One region of the Streptacidiphilus cavernicola genome, then DNA from elsewhere that is predicted to be linked to it. Evidence: riboswitches for the same ligand, from Rfam matches in the RefSeq annotation. Region 1 holds a riboswitch; the other holds the start of a gene.

What was found. A riboswitch is a leader RNA that binds a small molecule or an ion and turns the genes downstream of it on or off. The one in region 1 is predicted to bind ZMP and ZTP.
Region 2: another riboswitch for ZMP and ZTP. It lies ahead of ACEZDE_RS33215 (bifunctional 5,10-methylenetetrahydrofolate dehydrogenase/5,10-methenyltetrahydrofolate cyclohydrolase); the one in region 1 lies ahead of ACEZDE_RS04575 (methyltransferase domain-containing protein).

The regions. Positions count from the first base shown of each region.
Region 1 covers NZ_JBHFAB010000003.1:43,176-70,541, forward strand. Annotated here, with positions in the region: gene infC (translation initiation factor IF-3) at 13-753, shown strand; gene rpmI (50S ribosomal protein L35) at 871-1,065, shown strand; gene rplT (50S ribosomal protein L20) at 1,153-1,548, shown strand; gene ACEZDE_RS04535 (TrmH family RNA methyltransferase) at 1,651-2,523, shown strand; gene ACEZDE_RS04540 (sensor histidine kinase) at 2,573-3,706, shown strand; gene pheS (phenylalanine--tRNA ligase subunit alpha) at 3,811-4,935, shown strand; gene pheT (phenylalanine--tRNA ligase subunit beta) at 4,935-7,457, shown strand; gene ACEZDE_RS04555 (pseudouridine-5'-phosphate glycosidase) at 7,647-8,567, shown strand; gene ACEZDE_RS04560 (carbohydrate kinase family protein) at 8,567-9,496, shown strand; gene ACEZDE_RS04565 (MFS transporter) at 9,576-11,126, opposite strand; gene ACEZDE_RS04570 (TetR/AcrR family transcriptional regulator) at 11,177-11,791, shown strand; gene ACEZDE_RS04575 (methyltransferase domain-containing protein) at 11,810-12,592, opposite strand; ZMP/ZTP riboswitch at 12,608-12,692, opposite strand; gene ACEZDE_RS04580 (MarR family winged helix-turn-helix transcriptional regulator) at 12,771-13,244, shown strand; gene ACEZDE_RS04585 (HipA family kinase) at 13,285-14,148, shown strand; gene ACEZDE_RS04590 (2-dehydropantoate 2-reductase) at 14,215-15,192, shown strand; gene ACEZDE_RS04595 (hypothetical protein) at 15,288-15,671, shown strand; gene ACEZDE_RS04600 (hypothetical protein) at 15,755-16,075, shown strand; gene hemC (hydroxymethylbilane synthase) at 16,056-17,009, opposite strand; gene ACEZDE_RS04610 (3-hydroxybutyryl-CoA dehydrogenase) at 17,068-17,925, opposite strand; gene argC (N-acetyl-gamma-glutamyl-phosphate reductase) at 18,066-19,109, shown strand; gene argJ (bifunctional glutamate N-acetyltransferase/amino-acid acetyltransferase ArgJ) at 19,106-20,281, shown strand; gene argB (acetylglutamate kinase) at 20,297-21,244, shown strand; gene ACEZDE_RS04630 (acetylornithine transaminase) at 21,241-22,431, shown strand; gene ACEZDE_RS04635 (arginine repressor) at 22,438-22,974, shown strand; gene ACEZDE_RS04640 (hypothetical protein) at 23,067-24,011, shown strand; gene ACEZDE_RS04645 (argininosuccinate synthase) at 24,143-25,339, shown strand; gene argH (argininosuccinate lyase) at 25,346-26,782, shown strand; gene ACEZDE_RS04655 (RNA polymerase sigma factor) at 26,997-27,366, shown strand, end outside.
Region 2 covers NZ_JBHFAB010000042.1:45-2,381, reverse strand. Annotated here, with positions in the region: gene ACEZDE_RS33215 (bifunctional 5,10-methylenetetrahydrofolate dehydrogenase/5,10-methenyltetrahydrofolate cyclohydrolase) at 65-973, opposite strand; ZMP/ZTP riboswitch at 993-1,078, opposite strand; partial or broken gene ACEZDE_RS33210 (maleylpyruvate isomerase N-terminal domain-containing protein) at 1,141-1,794, shown strand; partial or broken rRNA gene rrf (5S ribosomal RNA) at 2,285-2,337, opposite strand, start outside.

The sequences.
Region 1 (27,366 bases):
CGAGGAGGATCCATCAGCACTGAGCCCCGCATCAACGACCGGATTCGCGTCCCTGAGGTGCGACTCGTCGGTCCCAGCGGCGAGCAGGTCGGCATCGTGCCGCTTGCCAAGGCCCTGGAACTTGCGCAGGAGTACGACCTGGACCTGGTCGAGGTCGCGGCGACCGCCCGGCCGCCGGTGTGCAAGCTCATGGACTACGGCAAGTTCAAGTACGAGTCCGCCATGAAGGCCCGTGAGGCGCGCAAGAACCAGGCGCACACGGTCATCAAGGAGATGAAGCTCCGGCCGAAGATCGACCCGCACGACTACGACACCAAGAAGGGTCACGTCGTCCGGTTCCTCAAGCAGGGTGACAAGGTCAAGATCACGATCATGTTCCGCGGTCGTGAGCAGTCCCGCCCCGAGCTCGGCTTCCGGCTGTTGCAGCGCCTCGCCTCGGACGTGGAGGAGTTGGGCTTCATCGAGTCCAACCCCAAGCAGGACGGCCGAAACATGATCATGGTGCTCGGCCCGCACAAGAAGAAGACCGAGGCCATGGCCGAGGCCCGCGAGGCAGCCGCCGCGCGCAAGGCCGAGCGTCAGGGCCGCCCGGCCGACGACGAGGACGTCCTCTCGGCCGACGAAGCCCCCGAGGCCGACGAGCCGCAGGAGCTCGACGACGCAGCGGAGGCCGCCGACGAGGCTGCCGCCGATGCCGACGTCGCCCCCGCGGACGCCGAGGTCGCGGACAACCAGGAGGTGGCGGCCAGCTAGGCTGCCACGTCCGCCCGGCCCCCCGGCACCCGCCGGAGGGCCCTGGAGAACCACAGCGCTCCCGCTCGCGCCCCGGCGCACGGGCGGGCAGCGGACCGACGAGGAGAGTACGGCGACATGCCGAAGAACAAGACGCACTCCGGTGCCAGCAAGCGCTTCAAGATCACTGGCTCCGGCAAGGTGCTGCGCCAGCGCGCCGGCCGCCGTCACCTGCTCGAGCACAAGTCGTCCACGCTGACCCGTCGCCTGGCCGGCACGGTCGAGGTGTCCCCGGCTGACGTCAAGAAGGTCAAGAAGCTTCTCGGCAAGTGATCCTGCGCCCTGCGCAGCCGATCCCCTCGAACCATTCGTCACCGGACCGCGTGAGACTGACCGCGGTCCTCATCAAGGAGTAACAACGTGGCACGCGTCAAGCGGGCAGTAAACGCCCACAAGAAGCGCCGGGTCGTCCTCGAGCGCGCCAGCGGTTACCGCGGCCAGCGCTCGCGCCTGTACCGCAAGGCGAAGGAGCAGCTGCTGCACTCCTTCACCTACAACTACAACGACCGGAAGAAGCGCAAGGGCGACTTCCGTCAGCTGTGGATCCAGCGCATCAACGCCGCGGCGCGTGCCAACGGCATGACGTACAACCGCCTGATCCAGGGTCTGAAGCTGGCCAACGTCGAGATCGACCGGAAGATGCTGGCCGAGCTGGCCGTGCACGACGCCGGCGCCTTCGCCACGCTGGTCGAGGTCGCGCAGAAGGCCCTCCCGGCCGACGTGAACGCGCCCCGCGTCGCCGCCGACGCCGCCTGAGCAGTCGACTCCGTCGCCGTGCTGTGAGCTGGACCCGCAGGGAATGACGCCCTGCGGGTCCAGTGTCGTTTTCAGCCCAGCCCACCCGAAGTGAGAACCGCGATGCCCCAGCAGCCGTCCCCCGAGCTCACCTCGCTGCGCTCGACCCGGGTCAGCGCCGCCCGCCGGCTCTCCCGCCGCGCCCAGCGCGGCAAGGAGCGCCGCTTCGTCGCCGAGGGCCCGCAGGCGGTCCGCGAGGCCGTGGCCCACGGGACGCTGCCCGGCGGCGAGCACGCCGTGGTGGAGATCTACACCACCGCCGAGGCCGCCGAGCGGCACCCGGAGCTGCTGGACCACGCCCGTGCCGCCCGGATCCCGGTGCTCACCGCGACCGACGAGGTGATCGAGGCGGTCTGCCAGACCGTCACCCCGCAGGGCATCGCCGCCGTCTGCCGCTTCGTCGACACCGGCTTCGAGCAGGTGCTGGCCGCCCGGCCGCGGCTGGTCGCGGTGCTCGCGCACGTCCGCGACCCCGGCAACGCCGGGACGGTGCTGCGCACCGCCGACGCCGCCGGCGCGGACGCGGTGGTGCTCACCGACGGCTCGGTGGACCTCTACAACCCCAAGGCGGTCCGGGCCTCGGTCGGCAGCCTCTACCACCTCCCGGTCGCGGTCGGGGTCCCGGTGGAGCTGGCGGTCAAGGGCCTGCGCGACGCCGGGGTGCGGATCCTGGCGGCGGACGGCGCGGGCGCCCGCGACCTCGACGCCGAGCTGGACGACGGCGCCCTGGGCGGGCCCACCGCCTGGGTCTTCGGCAACGAGGCCTGGGGCCTGCCGGAGGCCACCCGCGCACTGGCGGACGAGGTGGTGCGGGTCCCGATCCACGGACACGCCGAGAGCCTGAATCTCGCCACGGCCGCCGCCGTGTGCCTCTACGCCTCCGCGCGCGCCCAACGCGCCTCCGGCGGGTGCCGCGAGCAGCCGGTCATTCGCTAGGGTGACCGGAGGATCGCGGGTGACGGCGGGATCCGGAGGGAGGGCGGTCATGACCGACACGCGGCAGGCCGGCGTGGTCGTTCCGACTGCCGTGCCCCGGGGCGCCGGGGTCGGCCTGGGCTGGCTCGATCCGGAGGAGCTCCCGGACGGCCTGGTGGTGGCCGACGCCGACCAGCGGGTGGTCTGCTTCAACGCCGCGGCGGTGCGGATCAGCGGCATCCCGGCCGCGCTCGCCCTGGGTCGGACCCTGGCCGAGGCGCTGCCGCTGGAGGACCTGGAGGGCCGACGCTGGTGGCAGCTCACCGACCCCTACGGCGGCCTGCGGATACGCACCCGTCAGCCCGAGCGCAACCTGCTGCTGCCCGGCGGCCGGGAGGTCCTGGTCTCGGCCCGCTACCTGCGCGCCGACGGCGGCACCGGGCCGGTCACCCGGGTGGTGGTCACCCTGCGCGGCACCGAGGCCAGGCGGCGTACCGAGCGCAGCCACGCCGAGCTGATCGCCACCGTCGCCCATGAGCTGCGCAGCCCGCTGACCAGCGTCAAGGGCTTCACCGCGACCCTGCTGCAGAAGTGGGAGCGGTTCACCGACGACCAGAAGAAGCTGATGCTGGAGACGGTCGACGCCGACGCCAACCGGGTCACCCGGCTGATCGCCGAGCTGCTCGACATCTCCAGGATCGACGCCGGACGGCTGGAGGTCCGGCGGCAGAAGGTCGACCTCCCGGCCGCGATCCGGCACCACGTGGACGGCAAGATCGCCGCGGGCACCGCGCCGGAGCGCTTCGTGGTGCAGGTCCACGAGCCGCTGCCGCCGCTGTGGGCGGACGCGGACAAGGTGGACCAGGTGCTGGGCAACCTGCTGGAAAACGCGGTGCGGCACGGTGAGGGAACTGTCACCATCGAGGTCCGGTCCGAGCAGGCGGTCCTCGCCTCCGGCCAGCTCCGGGAGGTGACGGCGGTGACGGTCTCGGACCAGGGCCCCGGCATCCCCGAGGAATCGATTCCGCGGGTCTTCACCCGGTTCTGGCGCGGCAGCAAGCGCGGCGGGACCGGCCTCGGCCTCTACATCGTCAAGGGCATCGTCGAGGCGCACGGCGGCAGCATCGCGGTGGACCGGATGCCCGAGGGCGGCGCCAGGTTCCGATTCGTGCTGCCCGCGGGCCTGCCCGAGTTCATGCTCTGAGCCGCGCGGGCGTCGTCACCTCCAGAACCTCAGTAGACTCGTCCACTGGCGTGGTGCGATGCCACATACCCGCACGATCCACGCAGGAGCACGGGAAGAGAGAGATGTCCGCACCGAACAAGTCCTATGACCCGGTCGAGGTAGAGGCGTTGAAGCCGGAAGAGATCGAGCGCCTGCGCGACGCGGCCCTGGCCGCGTTCACCGCCGCCGGCGACCTCGCCGCGCTGCAGGAGGCCAAGGTCGCCCACACCGGTGACCGCTCCCCGCTGGCCCTCGCCAACCGGGAGATCGGCGCGCTGCCCCCGCAGGCCAAGGCCGAGGCCGGCAAGCGGGTCGGCCAGGCCCGCGGCGCCGTCAACAAGGCGCTGGCCGAGCGCCGGGTCGAGCTGGAGGCCGAGCGGGACGCCCGCGTGCTCACCGAGGAGGCCGTGGACGTCACCCTCCCGTACGACCGCGCCCCGCGCGGCGGCCGGCACCCGCTGACCACGCTCTCCGAGCGGCTCGGCGACATCTTCACGTCGATGGGCTACGCCATCGCCGAGGGTCCCGAGGTCGAGGCCGAGTGGCTGAACTTCGACGCCCTCAACATGGGCCCGGACCACCCCGCGCGCTCCACCCAGGACACCTTCTTCCTGCGCGACTCCGCGGGCGAGCCGACCGACGGCGTGGTGCTCCGGACGCACACCTCGGGCGTGCAGATCCGCTCGATGCTGGCCGCCTCCGAGCCGCCGATCTACGTGATCTGCCCCGGCCGGGTGTTCCGCTCGGACGAGCTGGACGCCACCCACACCCCGGTCTTCAGCCAGATCGAGCTGCTGGCCGTGGACGAGGGCCTGACCATGGCGGACCTCAAGGGCACCCTGGACCACATGGTGGTGTCGCTGTTCGGCGCGGGGATGGCGACGCGGCTGCGTCCGAACTACTTCCCGTTCACCGAGCCGTCCGCCGAGATGGACATGGTGTGCTTCTCCTGCCGCGGCGAGTCCGTCGGCAACCCGGACCGCCCCTGCCGGACCTGCTCCTCCGAGGGCTGGATCGAGCTGGGCGGCTGCGGGATGGTCAACCCCCGGGTGCTGGTCGCCTGCGGGATCGACCCCAACCGGTACAGCGGCTTCGCGTTCGGCTTCGGCATCGAGCGCCTGCTGATGTTCCGCCACAACGTCGAAGACATGCGAGACATCGTGGAGGGTGACGTGCGCTTCACCCTTCCGTTCGGGATGGAGATCTGATGCGCGTCCCGCTTTCCTGGCTGCGGGAGTACGTCGACCTGCCCGCGGGTGAGACCGGCCGTGACGTGGCCGACCGGCTGGTCCGGGCTGGCCTGGAGGTCGAGACCGTCGAGCAGGTCGGCGCCGACCTCAAGGGCCCGCTGGTGGTGGGTCGCGTCCTCGCCATCGAGGAGCTGACCGGCTTCAAGAAGCCCATCCGCTACTGCCAGGTCGACGTCGGCGACGCGAACGGCCACGGCGGCCCGCAGAACATCGTCTGCGGCGCCCGGAACTTCGCGGTCGGCGACAAGGTGGTCGTGGTGCTGCCCGGCGCCGTCCTGCCCGGACCGTTCCCGATCGCCGCCCGGCAGACCTACGGCCACACCTCCGAGGGCATGATCTGCTCCGCCCGCGAGCTGGGCATGGGCGACGACCACGACGGCATCATCGTGCTGCCGCCCGAGTTCGAGCCCGGCACCGACGCGGTCGAGCTGCTGGAGCTGGTCGACGAGGTGCTGGACATCGCGGTCACCGCCGACCGCGGCTACTGCCTGTCGGTGCGCGGCGTGGCCCGCGAGGCCGCCATCGCCTACGGGCTGCCGCTGAGCGACCCGGCGCTGCTGGACGTCCCCCCGGCCAACTCCTACGGCCCGCTGGTCAAGGTCGAGGACCCGTTCGGCTGCGACCGCTTCGTGGCCCGCGGCGTCACCGGCGTCGACCCGACCGCGCTGTCCCCGCTGTGGATGCAGCGGCGGATCCAGAAGGCCGGGATGCGCCCGATCTCGCTGGCCGTCGACATCACCAACTACGTGATGCTGGAGCTCGGCCAGCCGCTGCACGCCTACGACCGCAGCCGGATCGACGGTGCGATCACCGTCCGCCGCGCCCTGGCCGGGGAGAAGCTGCGCACGCTGGACGGCGTGGAGCGCACCCTCGACCCCGAGGACCTGCTGATCTGCGACAACTCCGGGCCGATCGGCCTGGCCGGGGTGATGGGCGGCGCGGGCACCGAGATCGCCACCGCGGTCGAGGATCCGGAGACCGGCCGGATCACCGGCACCACCGAGATCGTGGTCGAGGCCGCGCACTTCGCGCCGGTCTCGATCGCCCGCAGCGTCCGCCGGCACAAGCTGCCGTCCGAGGCCGCCAAGCGCTTCGAGCGCGGGGTGGACCCGGAGGCGGGCAAGGCTGCCGCACAGCGCGCGGTGGACCTGCTGGTCCTGGTCGCGGGCGGGACGGCGGAGGCCGGGGTCACCGACATCGCCGCCGCGCACCCGGTGCACAGCATCACCATCAGCGCCGACCACCCCGACCGGGTGGCCGGGCAGGAGTACGGCCGGGAGACCGTGGTCCGCCGGCTGCAGGAGGTCGGCTGCACCGTCGCGGGCGGGGACGTCCTGGTGGTCACCCCGCCGAGCTGGCGGCCCGACCTGACCGACCCCAACGACCTCGCCGAGGAGGTCATCCGGCTGGAGGGCTACGAGGAGCTGCCCTCCACGCTGCCGCAGGTCCCGGCCGGGCGCGGGCTCACCGAGGCCCAGCGGCTGCGGCGCAGGACCGGTCTTGCGCTGGCCGGGGCCGGCTACGTCGAGGTGCTGAACTACCCGTTCCTCGGCGAGACGGCCCTGGACGCGCTCGGCCTGGAGCCGGACGACGACCGTCGGAGGACGGTCACGCTCGCCAACCCCATCTCCGACGAGGAGCCGTCGCTGCGCACCACGCTGCTGCCGGGCCTGCTCGCGGCGCTGCGCCGGAACGTCGGCCGGGGCGCGGTGGACGTGGCGCTGTTCGAGCAGGGCCTGGTGTTCCGGGTCGACGGCACCGACCAGAAGGCGCTGTTCCAGGCGCCCCGGCTGCCGGTCGACCGCCGTCCCACCGACGAGGAGATCGCGCTGCTGAACGCGGCGCTGCCGCGTCAGCCGCACCGCGTCGCCACCGTCCTCGCGGGCTCCCGCGAGCCCGACGGCTGGTGGGGCCAGAGCCGCGCGGCGACCTGGGCCGACGCGGTCGAGTCGGCCCGTACCGTGGCCGCCGCCGCGGGCGTGGAGCTGACGGTCCGCCAGGCGCAGCACGCGCCCTGGCACCCGGGCCGCTGCGCCGCGCTGTACGTGGGCGACCGGCTGGTCGGCCACGCCGGTGAGCTGCACCCGCGCACGGTCAAGGCGCTGCACCTGCCGGAGCGCACCTGCGCGATGGAGTTGGACGTCGACCTGCTCACCGCCGATGGGGTGCGCCAGGCCGAGGGGCCGAGGATCTCCGGCTTCCCGGTCGCCACCCAGGACGTCGCGCTGGTGGTCGCCGACTCCGTCCCGGCCGCCGAGGTCGAGGCGGCGCTGCGGGCCGGCGCCGGCCCGCTGCTGGAGTCGCTGCGGCTGTTCGACGTCTACACCGGCGAGCAGCTCGGCGCGGACCGGAAGTCGCTGGCCTACGCGCTGCGCTTCCGCGCCGCCGACCGGACGCTGACCGCGGAGGAGGCGACCGCGGCCCGTGAGGCCGCCATCGCCGAGGCGGTGGCCCGCACCGGGGCGGCCCTGCGCGGCTGACGGACAGTCTGGAGCCCGGACGATCGGCGGCCTGCCACCCCCCGGACGGGGGGTGGCAGGCCGCCGCCGGTTTGAGCGGGCCGCTCCGGCGACAGGATGCAGGGCAGAGGGCCGAGCGCCGCCGTCCGGCCCTGTCCCGTGCTCAGGTTCCGTGCTTCGGTTCCGTGCTCCAGGAGGTCGAACGCCGACATGCCCGACGCCCCGATACGCCTGTCCCGCGAGGTCCGAGACGCCGTGGAGCGCGGGCGTCCGGTGGTCGCGCTGGAGTCGACGATCATCTCGCACGGGCTGCCGCGCCCGCGCAACCTGGCGGTGGCACAGGAGTTGGAGGCGGCCGTCCGGGAGGGCGGGGCGGTGCCGGCCACCATCGCGGTGCTGGACGGGGTGGCCCGGGTCGGCCTCGGCAAGGGCGGCCTTGAGCGGGTCGCCGAGGACACCGGGATGCGCAAGCTGGGCTTCCGGGACCTGGCCCCGGCCGTGGCCCTCGGCGCGAGCGGGGCGACCACGGTGTCGGCGACCGCCTTTCTGGCCCATGCGGCGGGAATCGCGGTGTTCGCCACCGGCGGCCTCGGCGGCGTGCACCGCGACTGGGTGACGCTGCAGGACGAGTCGGCGGACCTGGGGCTGCTGGCCCGGGTGCCGGTCACCGTGGTCTGCGCCGGGGTGAAGTCCATCCTGGACGTACCGGCCACGCTGCAGCGGCTGGAGACCCTCAACGTGGGCGTGGTCGGCTACCGGACCGCCGAGTTCCCCGGCTTCTACCTGCGCTCGTCCGGGCTGCCGGTGGACTGGACCGTGGACAGCCCGGAGCAGGTCGCGGCGCTGATGCGGGCCCGCTGGCAGCTGAACACCGACCTGACCGCGCTGATCGTGGCCAACCCGGTGCCGGAGCGGCAGCAGTTGGACCCGGCGCTGCACGACCGGGTGCTGGCCGAGGCGCTGGCCGCGGCCGGCAGGGCCGGGGTGACCGGACAGGCCGTCACCCCGTTCCTGCTCGGCTACCTGGTGGAGCACACCGGCGGGGCCTCGCTGGAGGCCAACCTCGCCGCGGTGCGCGGCAATGTCGCGCTGGCGGCGAAGATCGCCCGCAGCCACGCCGCACTGCGCTGATGGCGGCCGAGCCGTCCGTCCCGTCCGTCCCCGGGCTGCTGGTCGTCGGCGACCTGGTCACCGACGTGGTCGCGCTGCACGCCACCCCGCTCACCGCGGACACCGACACCGCGGCCGGGATCGCCCTGCGGCCGGGCGGGTCGGCCGCCAACACGGCCGCCTGGGCCGCCCGCGCGGTTGACGGCGGATCCGAACGGGTGACGCTGCTGTCCCGGGTGGGCGAGGACTCCGCCGACTGGCACCGGGACGCGCTCGAACGCGTCGGCGTGCGCCCCTGCCTGCGGGTGGACCGGGAGCGGCCGACGGCGGTGGTGATCGTGCTGGTGAACGCGGCGGGGGAGCGCACCTTCGTCACCGACCGGGGCGCCAGCGGGGCGCTCGGCCCGGCGGACTGGGACGACGCGCTGCTGGACCGGGTCGGTCGGCTGCACCTCTCCGGCTACCTGCTGTTCGGTGCGCCGGGACGAGCGCTCGCGGCGCAGGCCGTGGTCCGGGCGGCGGCGCGCGGCATCGCGGTCAGCGTGGACCCGGCGTCGGTCGGCTTCCTGCGCGAGCACGGCCCGTCCCGGTTCCTCGACCTGCTCGGCGGGGTGGAGCTGCTGCTGCCCAACCTGGACGAGGCGCGGGAGCTGACCGGGGTTACCGACCCCGAGGACGCGGCGCGGGCGCTGAGCGCCCGGTGCCACTGCGTGGTGGCGCTGAAGCTCGGCGCGGCCGGGGCGCTGGTCGCCGACCACGGCACGCTGCTGGGTGCGGTGCCGGGCCTGCCGACCGCGCCGCTGGACAGCACCGGCGCGGGCGACGCCTTCGCCGGCGGGCTGCTGGCCGCGAGGCTCGCGGGCGCGGACTGGCTGGAGGCGGCGGCAGCGGGGTGCCGCGCGGGCGCCCACGCGGTCGGCCTGGTCGGCGGCAGGCCGCCGGCGCGGTGAGCCCTGCCGGGGCCCTGGTGGAAGCCGCACCGGAGGCAGGCCCCTGGCGCGGTGAGCCCTGCGGGAGCCCGGCCGAAGGTCAACCGGCGTGCTGGGCCGCTCGCGGCGCGTCCGCTTCCGCGCCGGGGCTGTCGTCGCGGCCTGCGCTGCTGTCGCTGTCGTCGGCCGTGATCGGGGCGGACCGGCCACGGATGATCCCCCAGCCGACGAGCAGGGCGGCGACCACGGTGAGGGTGAGACCGGCGACGGTGGCTGCTTGCTGGAACTCCGCGGTCTGCCGGGCGGTCCAGTGCGAGGCGGCGAGGTCGCCGGTGAACAGTGCGGCGAGAACCGTGCCGGTGACGGCGATGCCGATGCCCGAGGTGACCTCGGAGGCGGTGTCGACCAGGGCCGCGCCGATCGTGGTCCGCTCCTTCGGCAGCCCGCGCAGCACATTGGTCCCGGCGGCCACGCCGACCACCCGCATCCCCGCTGCCACCAGCACCAGGGCGAGCGCGACCCAGACATAGCCGAACCGGCCCAGCAGGCTGTAGACGGCGAGCCCGCCGACCACCGCCGCGGCACTGATCGCCGCGGCCCGTTCGAGGCCGACCCGCTCGACGAACGGACTGACCAGCGAGCCGCCCGCGATCAGGACGACCACCTGCGGCAGCATCCCGACCGCGGCCAGCGCGGGCGACCAGCCCCAGTCGAGCTGCAGCTGCAGCGTCACCAGGTAGCCGAGCCCGGCGGTGGCCAGCCCGGTCGCCGCCTTGAACGCCAGACCGCTGGAGACCAGCGGACGGGCGACCAGCCTGAGGTCGAGCAGCGGGTGCCGGGCCGAACGCTCGCGGAGGACGAAGAGGACCGCCGCGGGTACGGCCGCCGCGGTGACCGCCCACGGGACCCACGAGCCCGTGCCCGCATCGACGAACAGCGTGGGCGCGACCAGCGCGAGCACGATCGCCGCGGTGCCCAGGACCGCGCCCGCGACGTCCACCGGATCGCGGTGCAGTTCGTCCGCGGCGTCCGCGGCGATGCCGAACCGGATCCCGATCATCGCCAGCACCGCGACCGGCACGTTCACCAGCAGCAGGACCTGCCAGGGCGCGACCGCGAGCACGAGGCCGCCCGCGGTCGGGCCGATCGCCAGCCCGACCAGGCCCACGGTCGAGATCAGGGTGATCGCCCTGACCCGCAGGCCGTCCGCGCCGAACAGCCGGAAGGCCAGCGCCATCGACCCCGGGGTCGTCATCGCGGCGGCGACCCCCGTCGCCGCCCGGACCGCGATCAGCTGTTCCGCTGTGCTGACGAAGGCGGTCGCCAGGCTCGCCACGCCCAGCAGGGCCAGCCCGATGAGCATGGTCCGCCGTCGGCCGAAGCGGTCGGCGACCGCGCCGAAGGCCAGCATCAGCCCGCCGAACACCACTGCGTACGCGCCGGTCACCCACTGCAGCGCGGTGGTCGAGGCATGCAGCTCGCGTCCGATGGTGGGCAGCGCGACATTCAGGATCGAGTTGTCCAGCATCTCGAAGAGGAACACCGCGGACAGTCCGGCCAGGGCCAACCACGCCTCCCGCAGCGAGCGGGGGGAGCGGGCCGGGTCGGTGGCGGCGTCCACAATGGCTGTGGTCTGTTCTGGGGAGGACATACCACTAGGTTAAGTGACTAAGTTTAGTTGCGCAAGGAAGTGAGGACCGGATGCCCAGGACCAGCGAGCGAGGCGGCCCGCAGACGCGCGCGAGGATCTCGGAGGTCGCGGGTCGGCTGTTCCTCGACCGCGGATTCGACGCGGTGACGGTCGCCGAGATCGCCCGGGAGGCCGGGGTGTCGAGCGTGACGGTCTTCAACCACTTCCCGCGCAAGGAGGACCTCTATCTGGACCGGGCCGACGACGCCGTCGAGCTGCTGCGCTCGGCGGTGCGCGACCGCGCCCCCGGCACCGACGTGCTGGCGTCGCTGCGCGACGCGACCCTCGGCCTGGTCGAGGAGCGCCATCCGCTCTCCGGCCTCAATGACCGCTCGGTCTCCTTCTTCCGGACCGTCGCGGCGTCGTCGGCCCTGGTCGCGCGGGCGCGGGAGATCGCCGCCGAGCTCCAGCGGATCCTGGCCGAGGAGCTCGACCGCGACCCGGCCTTCACCGGCGAAGGGGCGCTGCTCGCCGCCTTCTTCATCGCCGGTTACGGCACCGTGCTGCTGGAGACCGCGCGCCGCCGCATCGCCGGGGAGCCGCCGAGCGCGGTGGCGGACGACCACCGCGCGCGCCTGGAGCGGCTGTTCAGCGCCCTCCGCGGCGGGGTGCTGCCCCGCGGGTGACCGTCAGCGCGCCCAGGGTCAGCGTGCCCAGGCCAGGACCGAGCGGTTGAGGGTGGCGTGGAAGCCGCCGCCGTCGGACAGCGCGCGCTGTTCGGCGAGCAGGGCCTCGGCCTGGTGCTCCGTCAGGCTCCCTGCCGCGCAGGCGCGTTCGGCGGCACGACGGAGCGAGATGATCAGATCCAGCTCGTCCAGGCCGGTGTAGACCGCGAGTTCGACCTCGACCCGGATCGCGCCGAAGCCGGCGCCGACCAGCAGCCGGCGCAGCTGCCGGCCGATGTCGCGCTGCGCGATCTGTGCCCCGACCTGGGCGGACACCGCCGCCGCGGCCTCCCGCAGGGAGGAGGCCAGGGTGAACGAGGACCAGTCGGGCTCGCACACGCCGAGGACCCCGCCGGGGCGCAGCACCCGGCGGGCCTCGGCCAGCACCGCGGCCGGGTCGGCGACGTGCTGGAGCACCCGCTCGATCCGGCAGGCGTCGAACACCCCGGCCCGGAACGGCAGTCGGGCCCCGTCCGCCTGGGCCAGCCGGGCCGGGAGGTCGTCGTCGGTCAGTCGGGAGTGGCTGGCCTGCAGCATCACCGCGCTGCTGTCGATGCCGAAGGCCACCGCGCCGTCCTCCTCCAGCCGGGCCAGCTCGTGGCCCGAGCCGCAGCCGAGGTCGAGCACCCGGTGGCCGGGGCGGATCGGCAGGCCCTGCTGCAGGCGCAGCTTGGGGGCGTGCAGGCCGGTGTGGGCGTGGTCGAGGTAGTCGACCAGCTCCTGCGGGCGGGGGCTGGCGTCGACGTCGGAGAAGGCGCTCATGGCGGAAGGCTCCTCTGCGGGGGCCCAGGCGGACGGCCCTCGCGGGGCTGCTTCCCGGTGGTTTTCGCCCACCCCTGACCCGCCAGTCGCGTTGCAGCGGATTATGCCGGGCGGAGCGCGGTCGCGGGGGATACTTTGACACTCCTTGAGTGCGCAAGCATCTGTTAGGCTGCCGGGCATGAGCGACGTGAGCGAGGAGATGAGCGAGGCGCTGGCGGTGTCGCTGCGGCTGGTCCGGGCCCAGGCGGCGCTGGTCAGGCGGTTCGACGCGACCCTGTCCGGGCTGCACGGCGTCAGCTTCGCCGACCTGGCGGTGCTGCGGCAGCTCGGACGGGCGCCCGGCGGCCGGATGCGCCGGGTGGACCTGGCGAACGCGCTGGGGATGTCCGCGTCCGGGGTGACCCGGGGCCTGATCCCGCTGGAGCGGATCGGCCTGGTGGTCCGCGAGCCCGACCCGCGTGACGCCCGGGTCGCCTACGCGGCGCTGACCGGCACCGGACGCGAGCGGCTGGCCCAGATGCTGGCCGCCGCCGAGGAGGTCGCGGCCGACGTCTTCGCCGGCGGGGTCTGGTCCGACGGCGGCCTCGGACAGCTGTCCGCGCTGCTGGAGGCGCTCGCCGGGAAGGAATCGGCGGGCCTGCGGAGTGGTTGACCTGGCAGGGTCGCAGGGATCGCGGAGAAGGGCGGAGCGGGTGACGGGACTGGCCGAGGTGACGGCGCTGCACTACCTCACCCCGCTGCGCACCGGCGGCTCCGTCCCCGGCGTGGTGGAGACCGACGACCTGGGCACCTACGTGGTGAAGTTCACCGGTGCGGCGCAGGGCCGCAAGGCGCTGGTCGCCGAGGTGATCGTGGGGGAGCTGGGGCGGCGGCTCGGGCTGCCGGTGCCGGAGCTGGTGCTGGTCCGGTTCGACCCCCGGGTCGCCGAGGAGGAGCCGGATCCGGAGGTGCAGGACATCCTGCGCGGCAGCACGGGGCTCAACCTGGGCATGGACTTCCTGCCCGGCGCGCACGACTTCGCCCCGCTGCGGCAGCCGCCGCAGGTCGCGGTGACCCCGGCCGAGGCCGGGCGGGTGGTCTGGTTCGACGCCCTGGTCGGCAATGTGGACCGGACCGTGCACAGCCCCAACCTGATGGTCTGGCACGGCCGGCTCCGGCTGATCGACCACGGCGCGGCGCTGATCTTCCATCACCGCTGGTCCGGCGCGGACGAGGCGGTGGCCCGGCGCTACCCGATGACCGAGCACGCGCTCGGCGGCTTCGCCCCGGACGTCCCGGCCGCCGACGCCGCGCTCGCGCCGCTGGTCACCGCGGCGCTGCTGCGCGAGGTGGTCGGCCTGGTCCCGGACGCCTGGCTGGCCGACGAGCCCGGATTCGACACCCCGGAGCAGCAGCGCGAGGCCTATGTCGCGCACCTGGCCGCCCGCGCCGCCCGCTCCGCCGAGTGGCTGCCGGAGGGCTTCGCCGACGCCGGGGAACTGGCCAGGGCCGAGGCCGCCAGGACCGCCGCGACCCTGGCCGGGCGGCCCGCCTGGCTCCAGCACGTACGGGGCTGACCCGGGCACGGTACGGGGCTGGCCCGGCCTGGTGCGCCGGAGCCCCGGCGGGTTAGGTTCGGGCCCATGCGGATCTGTGTGCTGGGAGCGGGAGCGGTCGGCGGTCTGATCGGGGCGCGGCTGGCGGCAGCCGGAACGGAGGTCTCGGCGCTGGCGCGCGGGGCGACGCTGGCCTCGCTGCGCGCGCACGGCTGGCGGCTGGAGCAGCCGGACGGCGGCCTGCTCACCGCGCCGGTGCCGGCCACCGGCGACCCGGCCGAACTGGGCGTCCAGGACCTGGTGGTGCTCGCGGTGAAGGCACATGCGCTGGAGGCCGCGCTGCCGGTGCTGGCGCCGCTGGTCGGCCCGGACACCGCCGTGGTCGCCGCGATGAACGGGGTGCCCTGGTGGTTCTTCGAGGGCTTCGGCGGCCCCTGCGCCGGCCGGCGGCTGGCGAGCGTGGACCCGGACGGGCGGATCGCCGCCACCGTCCCGGTCGGCAACACCGTCGGCTGCGTGGTGCACCTCAGCGCCAGCACCCCGGAGCCGGGCCTGGTCCGGCACCACGGCGGCGGCCGGCTGATCCTCGGTGAGCCGGACGGCGCGGAGTCGCCCCGGGTCCGCGAGCTGGCAGCGCTGTTCGCCGCGGCCGGGTTCGAGGCCGAGGTGTCCACCGAGATCCAGCACGGCGTCTGGTACAAGCTCTGGGGCAACATGACCATGAACCCGGTCTCCGCCCTCACCGGCGCGACCGGGGACCTGATCCTGGACGACGAACTGGTCATGGCCTTCTGCCACGACGCGATGCGGGAGGCCGCCGCGATCGGCGAGCGGATCGGCTGCCCGATCGCCGAACGCCCCGAGGACCGCAGCCAGGTCACCCGCAAGCTCGGCCTGACCCGCACCTCGATGCTGCAGGACGCCGAGGCCGGACGGCGGTTGGAGCTGGACGCGCTGGTCGGCGCGGTGCGCGAGATCGGCGGCCTGGTCGGCGTGCCGACCCCGAACATCGACGCGCTGCTCGGGCTGACCCGGCTCAGCGCCCGGGTCCGCGGCCTGCTCTGAGCCTGTCCTGACGGGACGTTAGCGGACCGGGTAACGGGGTACGCGCTGCGGCAGACGTCAACCAGGACGCACTGTCGAATGGGGTGTAACCAGTCATGCTGCTGCTCGGACTGCTGATCGTGGCCGTCGCGGTCGCCTTCGCGATCGTGGTGACCGCGGACAACCTCGGCGGAGGGCCGCACTACTCGGTGCGCCTCTTCGACCACCATCTCGCCAACGTCAACACACTCGGCGCGTTCCTGGCCGGGATAGCGCTGACCCTGCTGCTCTGCCTCGGCCTGCTGATGCTGACGGCGGGCGCCCGGCGCGAGCGCCGGCGCAGCTCCGAGCTGCGCGCCGCCCGGCGCGAGCGCAAGGCCGCGGCCAAGGCCGACACCGGCGGCGGGTTCGCCGACCCGGTCGAGGGGGACGCGGACACCGTGGCGAGCCCGGTGCTCACCAAGCGCCGTCTGCACACGCCCAACCTGTTCAGCCGCTGACCGCGGCCGGTCCGCCCGGTCCCGGCGGCCCGCTCCGTCCCGGTGGTGCGCTTGGGGCGTACGGGACGGGGTAGGCGGAACGCATGAGCGAGGCACTGGTGGAGAACGACCCCGGGCACATCGATCCGGAGGACATGGCGGCGATCGTGGCCGCCCTCGACGGCATCGCCGTCGGGGCGGCTCCGACCAGGGAGCACCCGGCCGAGGACGCGGACGACTGGACCCTCTGCCTGCACTGGCTGCAGCAGGGGCCGGTGTCCGCCGACACCGAGGCCGCGCTGCCCTTGGTGCTGGCCCGGGTCCGCGAGCACTACGCCCTGCACCGGCGCACCCCGCCGGTCCGGCTGGACGTGCACGGTCCTGACGGCGGTGTGCTGCTGTCGGTCAGTGCGGGATCGCGTTGATGACCTCGTGCGCGCCCTGCCGCAGCAGCGTCGCGGCCACCGAGGTGCCCAGCGCGTGCGCGTTGCGGTCCCACTCGTGGGCGTCCAGCACGGTCTTGCCGTCGGCGCTGAACACCCGGGCGCGGAGCGAGAGCCGGCCGTCGAACTCGGTGGTGGCGTAGGCCGCGATCGGCGAGTTGCAGTGCCCCTGCAGCACGTGCAGCAGCATCCGCTCGGCGGTGGTCTGCCGGTAGGTCTCCGCGTCGTTGAGCGCGCCGACCGCCTCGATCACCCGCTCGTCCCCGGCCCGGCACTGCAGCACCAGGGTGCCGGAGCCGACCGCGGGCATCATCTGCTCCACGTCCAGGATCTGGGTGATCCGGTCGGCCAGGCCGATCCGCTCCAGCCCGGAGACGGCCAGCAGCACCGCGTCCACCTCGCCCGCGTCCAGTTTCGCCAGTCGGCTGTTGGCGTTGCCGCGGAACGGCACCGGCTCCAGCTCCGGGTAGCGCTGTGCCAGTTGGGCGATCCGGCGGACCGAGGAGGTGCCGATCCTGGTGCCGGCGGGCAGGTCGGCGAGGGTGGCGCCGCCGAGCCGGGCGCCGGGGTGGCCGACCGGCAGCACCAGCGCGTCGCGCAGGTCGTCCCGCTTGAGGTAGGCGGCGAACTGCGTCCCGGCCGGGACCGGGCGGTCGCCGGGGACGTCCTTGACGCAGTGCACCGCCAGGTCGACGGCGCCGGACAGCAGCGCCTCGTCGATCTCCCGGGTGAACGCGCCCTTGCCGCCGAGCTCCACCAGCGCACCGGACCAGCGGTCGCCCGAGGTGGTGAACGGCACCACCTCGGTGGCCGTCCCCGGGTGCGCGGCGGCGAGTTCGGCGCGCACCCGGCGCACCTGGGCCAGCGACATCGGGGACGAACGCGCACCGATGCGGATCAGTTGAGGATCTGACATGGAATCAGGGTAGGGGGTACCCGCGGCGGCCCCGGTAGCGCCCCGGTGGTGCGCCGGATCAGTACTGGTAGAACCCCCGGCCGGACTTGCGTCCGAGCAGGCCGGCGTCGACCATCCGCTGCAGCAGCGGCGGCGCGGAGAACAGCGGCTCCTTGTACTCGTGGTACATCGACTCGGCGATGGAGACGATGGTGTCCAGGCCGATCAGGTCGCACAGCCGCAGCGGGCCCATCGGGTGGGCGCAGCCGGCCTCCATGCCCTTGTCGATGTCCTCGGCCGTGGCGACGCCGGACTCGAACATCCGGACCGCGGACAGCAGATAGGGCACCAGCAGCGCGTTCACCACGAATCCGGCCCGGTCCCTGGCCCGGATCGGCTCCTTGGCCAGCACCTCGCGGGCGAAGGCCTCGGCCCGGGTGACCGTCTCGGCCGAGGTGGTCAGCGTCGGGATCACCTCGACCAGCTTCTGCACCGGCGCCGGGTTGAAGAAGTGGACGCCGAGGACCTGCTCCGGGCGCGAGGTCGCCGAGGCGAGCTTGACGATCGGGATGGAGGAGGTGTTGGACGCCAGGATCGCGTCGCGCCGCTCCACCACCTGGTCCAGCGTCCGGAAGATCGCGGTCTTGACGTCCTCGCGCTCGGCGACCGCCTCGATCACCAGGTCGCGGTCGGCGAAGTCGGCCAGGTCGGTGGTGAACGAGATCCGGGCCAGCGCCTCGTCCCGGTCGGCCTCGGCGAGCTTGCCGCGGCGGACCGCGGTGTCCAGCGAGCCGGTGAGCCGGGTGCGGCCGATCTCCAGCGCCTCGCCGTTCGCCTCGGATACCTTGACCTCCAGGCCCGCCCGCGCGAACACCTCGGCGATCCCCGACCCCATCAGGCCGCAGCCGACGACCCCTACCCGCACGATGTCGCTCACGTCACTGTCCTCACGTCTCGGATCTTCCGGGGTCCTGTGATCTTTCGGCCCGACGTTACCCCGCAGGAGTATCGTCCCGGTAGCGCGATTGCATGAATGTGCCTTCCTTCGTATAGTTATCCCGAAGCGGAGGAGGAGTCATGGCACATCCCGCCAAGGCGTTCAGAGCAGCGGTGGCCGGGGCGAGCGGGTACGCGGGCGGCGAGGTGCTGCGCCTGCTGCTGTCCCACCCGCGGATCGAGATCGGCGCGCTCACCGGCGGCTCCAACGCCGGGGCCCGCCTCGGCGAGCTGCAGCCGCACCTGCTGCCGCTCGCCGACCGGGTGCTCCAGCCCACCGACCCGGCCACGCTGGCCGGCCACGACATCGTCTTCCTCGGCCTGCCGCACGGCCAGTCCGCGGCCGTCGCCGAGCAGCTGGGCGAGGACGTACTGGTCGTCGACTGCGGCGCCGACTTCCGGCTCAAGGACCCGGCCGACTGGGAGAAGTTCTACGGCTCCCCGCACGCGGGCACCTGGCCGTACGGGCTGCCCGAGCTGCCCGGCGCCAGGGCGGCGCTCAAGGGCAGCGCCCGGATCGCAGTGCCCGGCTGCTACCCCACCGCGGTCACCCTGGCGCTGCTCCCCGCGTACACCGCCGGGCTGGCCGAGCCCGAGGCGGTGGTGGTCGCCGCCTCCGGCACCTCGGGCGCGGGCAAGGCCGCCAGGACGCACCTGCTGGGCAGCGAGGTGATGGGCAGCATGAGCCCCTACGGCGTCGGCGGCGTGCACCGGCACACCCCGGAGATGACCCAGAACCTCTCCCTCGCCGCGGGGGAGCGGGTCGCGGTCTCGTTCACCCCGACCCTGGCCCCGATGTCCCGGGGCATCCTCGCCACCTGCAGCGTCAAGGCCCGCCCCGGCGTCACCGCCCGGCAGGTCCGCGACGCCTACACCGCCGCCTACGCCGCCGAGCCCTTCGCGCACCTGCTGCCCGAGGGCCAGTGGCCCGCCACCGCCTCGGTCCTCGGCTCCAACCACGCCCTGGTGCAGGTCGCACTGGACCAGGGCGTGGGCCGGATCACCGTGGTCAGCGCCATCGACAACCTGGTCAAGGGCACCGCCGGCGGCGCCGTCCAGAGCATGAACATCGCCCTCGGCCTCCCCGAGGAACTCGGCCTTCCGCAGACTGGAGTCGCACCGTGACGAACCACCTCCCCGGCGTCGGCGTCACGGCGGCCAAGGGCTTCCGCGCCGCCGGCGTCACCGCGGGCATCAAGGCCTCCGGCAGCCCGGACCTGGCCCTGGTCGTCAACGACGGGCCCTCGCTGGCCGCGGCCGGCGTCTTCACCTCCAACCGGGTCAAGGCCGCCCCGGTGCTCTGGTCCGAGCAGGTGCTGAAGGACGGCCACCTCTCCGCCGTCGTCCTCAACTCCGGTGGCGCCAACGCCTGCACCGGCCCGCTCGGGTTCCAGGACACCCACGCCACCGCCGAGAAGGTCGCCGAGACGCTGGGCCTCAACGCGGCCGACGTCGCGGTCGCCTCCACCGGCCTGATCGGGGTCCGGCTGCCGATGGAGCTGCTGCTCCCCGGCGTCGAGCTGGCCGCCGCCGAGCTGGCCGAGGACGGCGGCGAGGCCGCCGCCGTCGCCATCAAGACCACCGACACCGTGCACAAGACCGCCGTCGCGGCCCATCCGGACGGCTGGACCGTCGGCGGCATGGCCAAGGGCGCCGGAATGCTCGCCCCCGGCCTGGCCACCATGCTGGTCGTACTCACCACCGACGCCGCGGTGGACGCCGCCGACCTGGACGCCGCGCTGCGCGCCGCCACCAGGACCACCTTCGACCGGGTCGACTCCGACGGCTGCATGTCCACCAACGACACCGTGCTGCTGCTGGCCTCCGCCGCCAGCGGGGTGACGCCCGGTCAGGACGCCTTCGCCGAGGCCGTCCGCACGGTCTGCGCCGACCTCGCGCTGCAACTGGTCGGCGACGCCGAGGGGGCCAGCAAGGACGTCAGGATCGACGTGGTCAACGCCGCCACCGAGGCCGACGCGGTCGAGGTCGCCCGCAGCATCGCCCGCAACAACCTGCTCAAGTGCGCCATCCACGGCGAGGACCCCAACTGGGGCCGGGTGCTGGCCGCCATCGGCACCACCGCCGCCGCCTTCGACCCGGACGCCCTGGACGTCGCCATCAACGGCGTCTGGGTCTGCCGCGGCGGCAGCGTCGGCGAGGACCGCGACCTGGTCAGCATGAAGGACCGCCAGGTGGTCGTCACCGCCGACCTGAATGCCGGCTCCGACCGGGCCACGGTCTGGACCAACGACCTCACCGCCGACTACGTCCACGAGAACAGCGCCTACTCCAGCTGAAGGGGCCCCACGGCCGTGCACATCGCACCCACGGGCGAACAGGCCCGCAACAACACCGCGCTCCCCAAGGCGCTCACCCTGGTCGAGGCGCTGCCCTGGCTGGAGCGCTTCCACGGCAAGACCGTCGTGATCAAGTTCGGCGGCAACGCCATGGTCGACGAGTCGCTCAAGGCCGCCTTCGCCCAGGACGTGGTCTTCCTGCGCTACGCCGGGCTGCGCCCGGTCATCGTGCACGGCGGCGGCCCGCAGATCAACACCCAGCTGGAGAAGCTCGGCCTGACCTCCTCCTTCACCGCGGGGCTGCGGGTGACCACCCCGGAGACCATGGACGTGGTCCGGATGGTGCTGGCCGGGCAGGTCCAGCGCGAGCTGGTCGGCCTGCTCAACGAGCACGGCCCGTTCGCGGTCGGGATGACCGGCGAGGACGCCCACACCATGACCGCGGTCAAGCGCTACGCGGACGTCGACGGCGAGCAGGTCGACATCGGCCTGGTCGGCGACATCGCCCACGTCGAGCCGGGGGCGGTCCACGCGCTGCTCGACAACGGGCGCATCCCGGTCATCTCCTCCATCGCCCGCAGCAACGACGGCCACGTCTACAACATCAACGCCGACACCGCCGCCGCCGCGATGGCGATGGCGCTGGACGCCGAGATGCTGGTGGTGCTCACCGACGTCGAGGGCCTCTACGCCGACTGGCCCGCCAGCGACGCTGTGATCAGCCACCTCACCGTGAGCGAGTTGGAGAAGCTGCTGCCGACCCTGGCCAGCGGCATGCTCCCGAAGATGGAGGGCTGCCTGCGCGCGGTCCGGGCGGGCGTCGGCACGGCCCGGGTACTCGACGGCCGGGTCCAGCACAGCCTGCTGCTGGAGATCTTCACCGACGAGGGCATCGGCACCATGGTCGTGCCCGACGCCGACAACGACGACACCGATCCGATCATCACCGGGGGGCTCGCATGACCGGCAACCAGGAACTCACCCAGCGCTGGCAGCACACGCTGATGAACAACTTCGGCACCCCGCGGATCCCGCTGGTCCGCGGCGAGGGCGTGCACCTCTGGGACGCCGACGGCAAGCGCTACACCGACTTCCTCGGCGGCATCGCGGTCAACGCCCTCGGCACCGCCCACCCGGCGATCGTCGCCGCGGTCACCGAGCAGATCAGCACCCTGGGCCACATCTCCAACTTCTTCCTGGCCGAGCCCACGGTCCGGCTCGCCGAGCGGCTGGTGGCCCTCTCCGGGCGGCAGGACGGCCGGGTCTACTTCTCCAACTCCGGCGCCGAGGCCAACGAGGCCGCCTTCAAGATCGGCCGGCTCACCGGCCGCACCCACATGGTCTCCGCCCACGGCGGCTTCCACGGCCGGACCATGGGCGCGCTGGCGCTCACCGCCCAGCCCGGCAAGCAGGACCCGTTCCGCCCGCTGCCCGGCGACGTCAGCCACGTCCCGTTCGGGGACGTCGAGGCGCTGCGGGCCGCGGTCAGCACCGACACCGCGCTGGTGGTGCTGGAGCCGATGCAGGGCGAGAACGGCGTGGTCGTCCCCCCGGCCGGCTACCTGCGCGCGGCCCGGGAGATCACCCGCGCCACCGGCACCCTGCTGGTCCTGGACGAGATCCAGACCGGCATCGGCCGCACCGGCCACTGGTTCGCCCACCAGGCCGAGGAGGGCGTCGACCCGGACCTGGTCACCCTGGCCAAGGGCCTCGGCGGCGGGCTGCCGATCGGCGCCACCCTCGCCTTCGGCGACGCCGCCGAACTGCTGCACCCCGGCCACCACGGCAGCACCTTCTCCGGCAACCCAGTGGTCTGCGCTGCCGCCAACGCGGTGCTCGACACCATCGAGCGCGAAGGCCTGCTGGACCAGGCCGCCAAGGTCGGCGAACGGCTCAGGGCCGGCATCGAGGCCATCGGCGACCCGCTGGTGGACCACGTCCGCGGCGCCGGGCTGCTGCTCGGCATCGTGCTCACCCGGCCGCTGTCGGCCCCGCTCCAGGCCGCCGCCCAGCGGGCCGGATTCCTGGTCAACGCCGCCGTTCCGGACGCGGTCCGGCTGGCGCCGCCGCTGATCATCACCGAGCGCGACGTCGACGCGCTGCTCGCGGTGCTCCCCGGCATCCTGCGATCCGTACGAGAGGCCGGCTGACCCACCATGGCCGATCACCAGCCCCCGCCCGCCACCGGCCCGCTGTTCCAGCTGCCGCAGACCCGGACCGCGCGGCACCGGCGGATCGTGGACCTGCTGACCCGTCAGCCCATCCGGTCGCAGAGCCAGTTGGCCAAACTGCTCGCGGACGACGGCCTCGCGGTCACCCAGGCCACGCTCTCCCGGGACCTGGACGAGCTGGGGGCTGTGAAGATCCGCAGCCAGGACGGCGCGCTGATCTACGCGGTCCCGGCCGAGGGCGGGGACCGCACCCCGCAGGCGCCGATGGGGGAGTCGGCCAACGAGGGCCGGCTGGCCCGGCTCGCCGCCGAGCTGATGGTCTCCGCCACCGCCTCGGGCAACCTGGTGGTGCTCCGCACCCCGCCCGGCGCGGCCCAGTTCCTGGCGTCGGCGATCGACCAGTCCGGCATCCACGAGATCATCGGCACCATCGCCGGGGACGACACCGTGCTGCTGATCAGCCGGGACCCGGACGGCGGCCAGGCCCTGGCGGAGCACCTGCTGCGGCTGGCCCAGTCCTGAGCGCCCGCCCGACCCCGGCACGCTGGGTGACCGATTGACGCCACTGCGCGCCCTCTTCCATACTGGCGCGAGCGCGAGGCGAGGGGGAAGCCATGGCGGTCAACAGCCGAGGACTGCTCGGGGGAGCAGCGGCGCTCACGGTGACGGCACTGCTGGCGGCATGCGGTGGCGGTGGCGGGTCCCCGGGCCCGGTGGCGGCCACCCTGCCCAAGCCGAGCACCTCGCCGCCGACCTATCTGACGGACGCCCAGTACGCCGCGCAGCTCGCCGCGATCGACAAGCCGGTCTCGGCCGCGCTCGCGAAGATCGCCGCGGGCGGCGGCTGGTCCACACTGACCGCCACCTCGACGGCGGCCAGCGGCGCGGCCGAGAAGCTCAAGGAACTGGCGGTGTCGGACGCGCAGAGCGACGACAACTCGACCCTGTCCCAGGACCTGCTGGCCCTCTCCACCGACCTCAACGCCCTGAACTCGGGCTCCGACGGCGAGGGCGACAAGGCCTGCGCGGCCGCGGTGCCCGGGGTGCAGGTCGGCCGGACGGCGAGCGTCACCGCGCTCGCCGCGGACGTCGGCAGGCTGGCCGCGTCCGGCCGGGCCACCGGGCTGACCGTGCCGAAGTTCCCCAAGCAGCAGAACCGCACCCTGGCCACCGGCACCTACCTGCGGAACACCGACTGCACCGGGAACGGCAAGCTGACCATCGAGAACGGCAGCAGTGGCAGTGCGGTGGTCACCCTGAAGCGCAACGGGGCCCGGTCGTTCGCGGTCTACCTGCGCAAGAACGGCAAGTTCACGGTCAAGGGCGTGCGCGACGGCAGCTACACCGTCTACTTCGCGACCGGCACCGACTGGGACGCCAAGCACCGGGGCTTCACCACCGGCTGCGACTACGAGAAGTTCGACAAGTCGCTGAGCTTCACCACCAAGTACACCTCGTCGTACGTCGAGTACACCACCTACACGATCAGCCTCTACGGCGTCGTCGGCGGCACCGCGAGCACCACCGGCGTCCCGCCGAACCAGTTCCCGGCCCCCTGAGCCGCCGCTGACCTCTCCGACCCGCGCCGACGCGGCCCGGTTGGCATTCCATGCGGAGTAGTGCATAATTATGCCTGTCGCTGCATGGTTGCCCGCGTCTCGCGTGAGCACTGGTGTTGAGGGAGAGAGACATGGCTGAGCGCGTCGTACTTGCCTACTCGGGCGGTCTGGACACGTCCGTGTGCATCGGTTGGATCGCCGAGGAGACCGGCGCCGAGGTCATCGCCGTCGCGGTGGACGTCGGCCAGGGCGGCGAGGACCTGGACGCCATCCGGCAGCGCGCGCTGGACTGCGGCGCGGTCGAGGCCGAGGTCGCCGACGCCCGCCAGGAGTTCGCGGACGAGTACTGCCTGCCCGCGCTCAAGGCCAACGCCCTCTACCAGGGCCAGTACCCGCTGGTGTCCGCGCTCTCGCGGCCGGTCATCGTCAAGCACCTGGTCGCCGCCGCGCAGAAGCACGGCGCGTCCACGGTCGCCCACGGCTGCACCGGCAAGGGCAACGACCAGGTCCGGTTCGAGGTCGGGATCAACTCCCTGGCCCCCGGCCTCAAGTGCATCGCCCCGGTCCGCGACTACGCGATGACCCGGGACAAGGCGATCGCCTTCGCCGAGGCCAAGAACCTCCCCATCGTCACCACCAAGAAGAACCCCTACTCGATCGACCAGAACGTCTTCGGCCGCGCGGTCGAGACCGGCTTCCTCGAGGACATCTGGAACGCCCCGATCGAGGACGTCTACGAGTACACCCAGAACCCGGCCGACCCGCGCGAGGCCGACGAGGTCGTCATCTCCTTCGAGGCCGGCGTCCCGGTCGCGATCGACGGCCGCAAGGTGACCGTGCTCCAGGCCATCGAGGAGCTGAACAAGCGGGCCGGCGCCCAGGGCATCGGCCGGCTGGACATGGTCGAGGACCGCCTGGTCGGCATCAAGTCCCGGGAGATCTACGAGGCCCCCGGCGCGATCGCGCTGATCACCGCGCACCAGGCGCTGGAGAACGTCACCGTCGAGCGCGAGCTGGCCCGCTACAAGCGGCAGGTCGAGCAGCGCTGGGCCGAGCTGGTCTACGACGGCCTGTGGTTCTCGCCGCTCAAGCGCGCCCTGGACGGCTTCGTCAACGAGGCCAACCAGAGCGTCACCGGCGACATCCGGATGGCCATGCACGGCGGGCGCGCGGTCGTGAACGGCCGGGCCTCGCAGAAGTCGCTCTACGACTTCAACCTCGCCACCTACGACACCGGCGACACCTTCGACCAGTCGCTGTCCAAGGGCTTCATCGAGATCTTCGGCATGTCCTCCAAGATCGCCGCCAAGCGGGACCTGCAGGGCTGATCGACGATGAGCGGCAACAAGACGAACAACGACAACCTGCGGCTCTGGGGCGCCCGCTTCGCCGACGGCCCGTCGGAGGCACTGGCGGCGCTCTCCGCCTCGGTCCACTTCGACTGGCGGCTGGCCCCGTACGACATCGCCGGATCCCGGGCCCACGCCAAGGTGCTGCACCGGGCCGGTCACCTCAGCGCGGACGAGCTCTCCCGGATGCTGGACGGCCTGGACCTGCTCCTCGCCGACGTCGAGTCGGGCGCCTTCACCGGCACCGTCGCCGACGAGGACGTGCACACCGCGCTGGAGCGCGGCCTGCTGGAGCGCCTCGGCGCGGAGCTGGGCGGCAAGCTGCGGGCCGGCCGCTCCCGCAACGACCAGATCGCCACCCTGGGCCGGCTGTTCCTCCGGGACCACGCCCGGATCATCGGCGGCCTGGTGCTGGACCTCCAGCAGGCCCTGGTCGGCCTCGCCGAGAGCCACCCGGACACCGCCATGCCGGGTCGGACGCACCTCCAGCACGCCCAGCCGGTGCTGTTCGCGCACCATGTGCTGGCCCACGTCCAGGCGCTGGGCCGGGACGCCGAGCGGCTGCGCCAGTGGGACGTCCGCACCGCCGTCTCCGGCTACGGCTCCGGCGCGCTGGCCGGCTCCTCGCTGGGGCTCGACCCGGAGTTCGTCGCCGCCGAGCTGGGCTTCGAGGGCGGCTCGGCCGGCAACTCGATCGACGGCACCGCGTCCCGGGACTACGTGGCCGAGTTCGCCTTCGTCACCGCGATGATCGGGATCAACCTCTCCCGGATCGCCGAGGAGGTGATCATCTGGAACACCCGTGAGTTCGGCTTCATCACCCTGCACGACGCCTTCTCCACCGGCTCCTCGATCATGCCGCAGAAGAAGAACCCGGACATCGCCGAGCTGGCCCGGGGCAAGTCGGGGCGCCTGATCGGCAATCTGACCGGGCTGCTGGCCACCCTCAAGGCGCTGCCGCTCGCCTACAACCGGGATCTGCAGGAGGACAAGGAGCCGGTCTTCGACTCCTGCGACACCCTGGAGGTGCTGCTGCCCGCCTTCACCGGGATGATGGCCACGCTGACCGTGCACGACGAGCGGCTGGAGGAGCTGGCCCCGGCCGGCTTCTCGCTGGCCACGGACATCGCCGAATGGCTGGTCAAGCAGGGCACCCCGTTCCGGGTGGCGCACGAGGTGGCCGGCGCCTGCGTGAAGTTCTGCGAGCCGCGCGGCCTTGAGCTGTCCGACCTGACGGACGCCCAGTTCGCGGAGATCTCACCGGCGCTGACGCCCGGGGTGCGCGAGGTGCTCACCGTGCACGGCGCGATCGCCTCCCGGGACGGCCGGGGCGGCACCGCGCCCTCCGCGGTCGCGGTGCAGCTCGCCGAGGTCAAGGCGGACCTCGCGGTCCAGCAGCAGTGGGTCGAAGCCGCGCGCTGACCGGCAGTCAGACCAGCAGGGGCCGGGATCGGAACGTCGATCCCGGCCCCTGCTGCGAGCAGTGACCTAGATCCACCAGGATGCAGTGACAAAGATCACCGGGGCCCGGACGGTGTCACCCGTGCGGGTGGAGCCGTGGCCGGTGCGGATCCGGGGCAGGGCGTTTCGGCGTCGTCGGCAGGGACCGTTCGCCACCCGCCCCCCGGGAGAGCCCTTGACACCCACCGCCGCGGATCCCGCCCTGCGCCACGCCTTCCTCGGCCTGCTCCGCGGCCTGGCCGGGGCCCACGGCCTGGATCCGGAGGATCTGGAGCAGCGGGTCTGGCTGCGGGCCGCGGCCGAGGCGCGGGTCTCCCGGCCGGAGTCCCGGCTGCGGGCGCTCACCCTCCAGGAGTTCCGCCTCGCCCTGGCAGAGGAGGCCGAGTACGCCGCGGCGCGCCGGGCGGCCGGGCCCGGCGGCGTTCCGGCCGAGCCGGAGCCGCTCGCCCTCGCCGCCGAGCAGGCACGGGAGTTGCGCCGCGCGGTGGCCCGGCTGCCGTCCCGCTGCCCGGCGCTGATGACCGCCCTGCTGGAGTCGCCGCCGT
Region 2 (2,337 bases), on a different contig from region 1:
TGTACAGGCGACGCCTTCGCCGTGAGACCCGGGGGAGGCGGCCGGGGCGCGGGCGCCGTCGCCGCTACCTCGCTGCCGCCGCCGTGGACGTCACCGCCGTGGACGCCGCCACTGCGGCCACCCGCTCCGCCGCCAGCACCGTCTGATCCAGCAGCACCGCGATCGTCATCGGACCCACTCCGCCCGGAACCGGCGTCAGCAGCCCCGCCCGCTCCCCCGCGCCTGCGGCGTCGACGTCCCCGACGTTGCCGGGGTTGTAGCCAGCGTCGATGACGACCGCCCCCGGCTTGATGTCCGCACCCCGGATGAACTCCGGCCGACCGACCGCGGCGACCAGGATGTCCGCCGTCGCCACAACGGAGGACAGGTCGACCGTCCGCGAGTGGCAGTAGGTGACCGTGGCGTCCCGGGCCAGCAGCAGCATCCCCATCGGCTTCCCCAGGATCGGGCTGCGCCCGACCACTACGGCCCGCTTCCCGGCCGGGTCCACCCCGTACGCGTCCAGCAGCCGCATGATCCCGCCGGGCGTGCAGGAGACGAACCCGTCGTCGCGGCCGAAGGCCATCGCGGCGAACGACCACATGGTCACCCCGTCGACGTCCTTGGCCGGGGCGATCGCCTCGAACGCGGCCCGCTCGTCGATGTGCGCGGGCACCGGGTGCTGGAGCAGGATGCCGTGCACGGTCGGATCGTCCGACAGCGCCCGGATCGCCGCGACCAGCTCCGCCGTCGTGGTCCGCCCCGGCAGCGGCAGATGCCGCGACTCGATGCCCGCGGCAGCGCTGCGGCGGCGCTTCATCGCCACATAGGTGACCGAGGCCGGGTCGTCACCGACCAGCACGGTCGCGAGGCAGGGCCGCACACCCGTCTCCGCCAGCAGTTTCCGGGCCCGTTCGGCGGTGCGGTCCAGGGTCTCGCGGGCGAGCGCCGTACCGTTCATGAGCTGGGCGGACGCCGGTTCGACAACAGACATGGGCAACCCTCAGGTAGTGGTGGATCGCCCAGGCGCACGGCTTCTGTCCGAAGGCGGATCGCTCCCCGGTGGTACCCCACCCAAGCGCCAGTCACGTCCGCCCCACCACCCTACCGGCGCCGAAAACCCGTGCCCGAACGGCCCCGACCGTTGCTACCCTCCCCTCGATGACCACGACCAGCAGCACCCCGCACCCGCCGATCACCGCCGACGACGTCGCACACGCTGTCAGATCAGCGGTCGCCACGCTGAGCACGGCGCCCGAGGACGCGAACTGGAGCGCAAAGGCGGGCTCCCTGGACTGGGACTGCTGGGAGACCGCGCAGCACCTCGCCGACGACCTGTTCGCCTACGCCGTACAACTCGGCCCCGCCAAACCTCCGTTGGACACCCATGTGCCGTTCGGGTGGGAGCGGAAGCGTCCCGGCGGCCCGGCCAACAGCATCTGGGCCGACCGCGCCGCCGGCCCGGCCGGGCTGATGCAGGTGCTGGAGGCGACCGGCACGCTGCTCACCGCAGTCGTCCGCACCACACCGCCGACCGCACGGGCCCACCACGTCTTCGGCGTGTCCGACCCCGAGGGCTTCGCCGCCATGGGCATCGTCGAGACCCTGGTCCACACCCAGGACATCGCCAAGGGCCTGGGCCTGTCCTGAAACCCACCGTCCGACCTCTGCACCCGCGTCCTGCACCGCCTCTTCCCGGACGCCCCGACCGACACCGCCCCCTGGCCCACCCTCCTCTGGTCCACCGGCCGAACTGACCTCCCCGGCCAACCCCAACTAACCAACTGGCGCTGGCACGGAACCCCCCGTGGCTGACCTTCCCGGGGGGACTACGTAGGTAGCCACCCTCTCTCCTTGAAAGCGACCCGCGCAGTCTCCCAGCCGCCCGCGCCAGCTCGGAAGTCACCACCACAGCGAAGCCGTCCGCAATCCAACCCCCACCACGCGCGGCGGCCTGCCGTCGACCTGTGAACGAAAGCGCACCCCCGGCATACGAGAGTGGGGTCGGCCTTCGCCGTTGCTGCGGTGTCGGGTCCGTCTCGCGCCTCCGGCGCACTGCAGCAACGACGCGGGAGCCGGGGCGGGGCTCGGGTTGGTGCCTGGCCGCCGGGTCGGCGAGTGAATACTCACCAACCCGAACCACCCCGGGCCCTGCCTTGTTGTGGTTGCTGCTGTGCGCCGGAGGCGCGAGACGGCGCCGCCAGGTGTTCTACGGTGAGGGCCGACCCCACCAACCCGTCTGTTTTGTGTCTGGAACGCAAGTAACCCCCCTGACGTGTGGTCAGGGGGGTTACCTGTAATGGTTGTTCGGCGGCGTCCTACTCTCCCACAGGGTCCCCCCTGCAGTACCATCGGCGC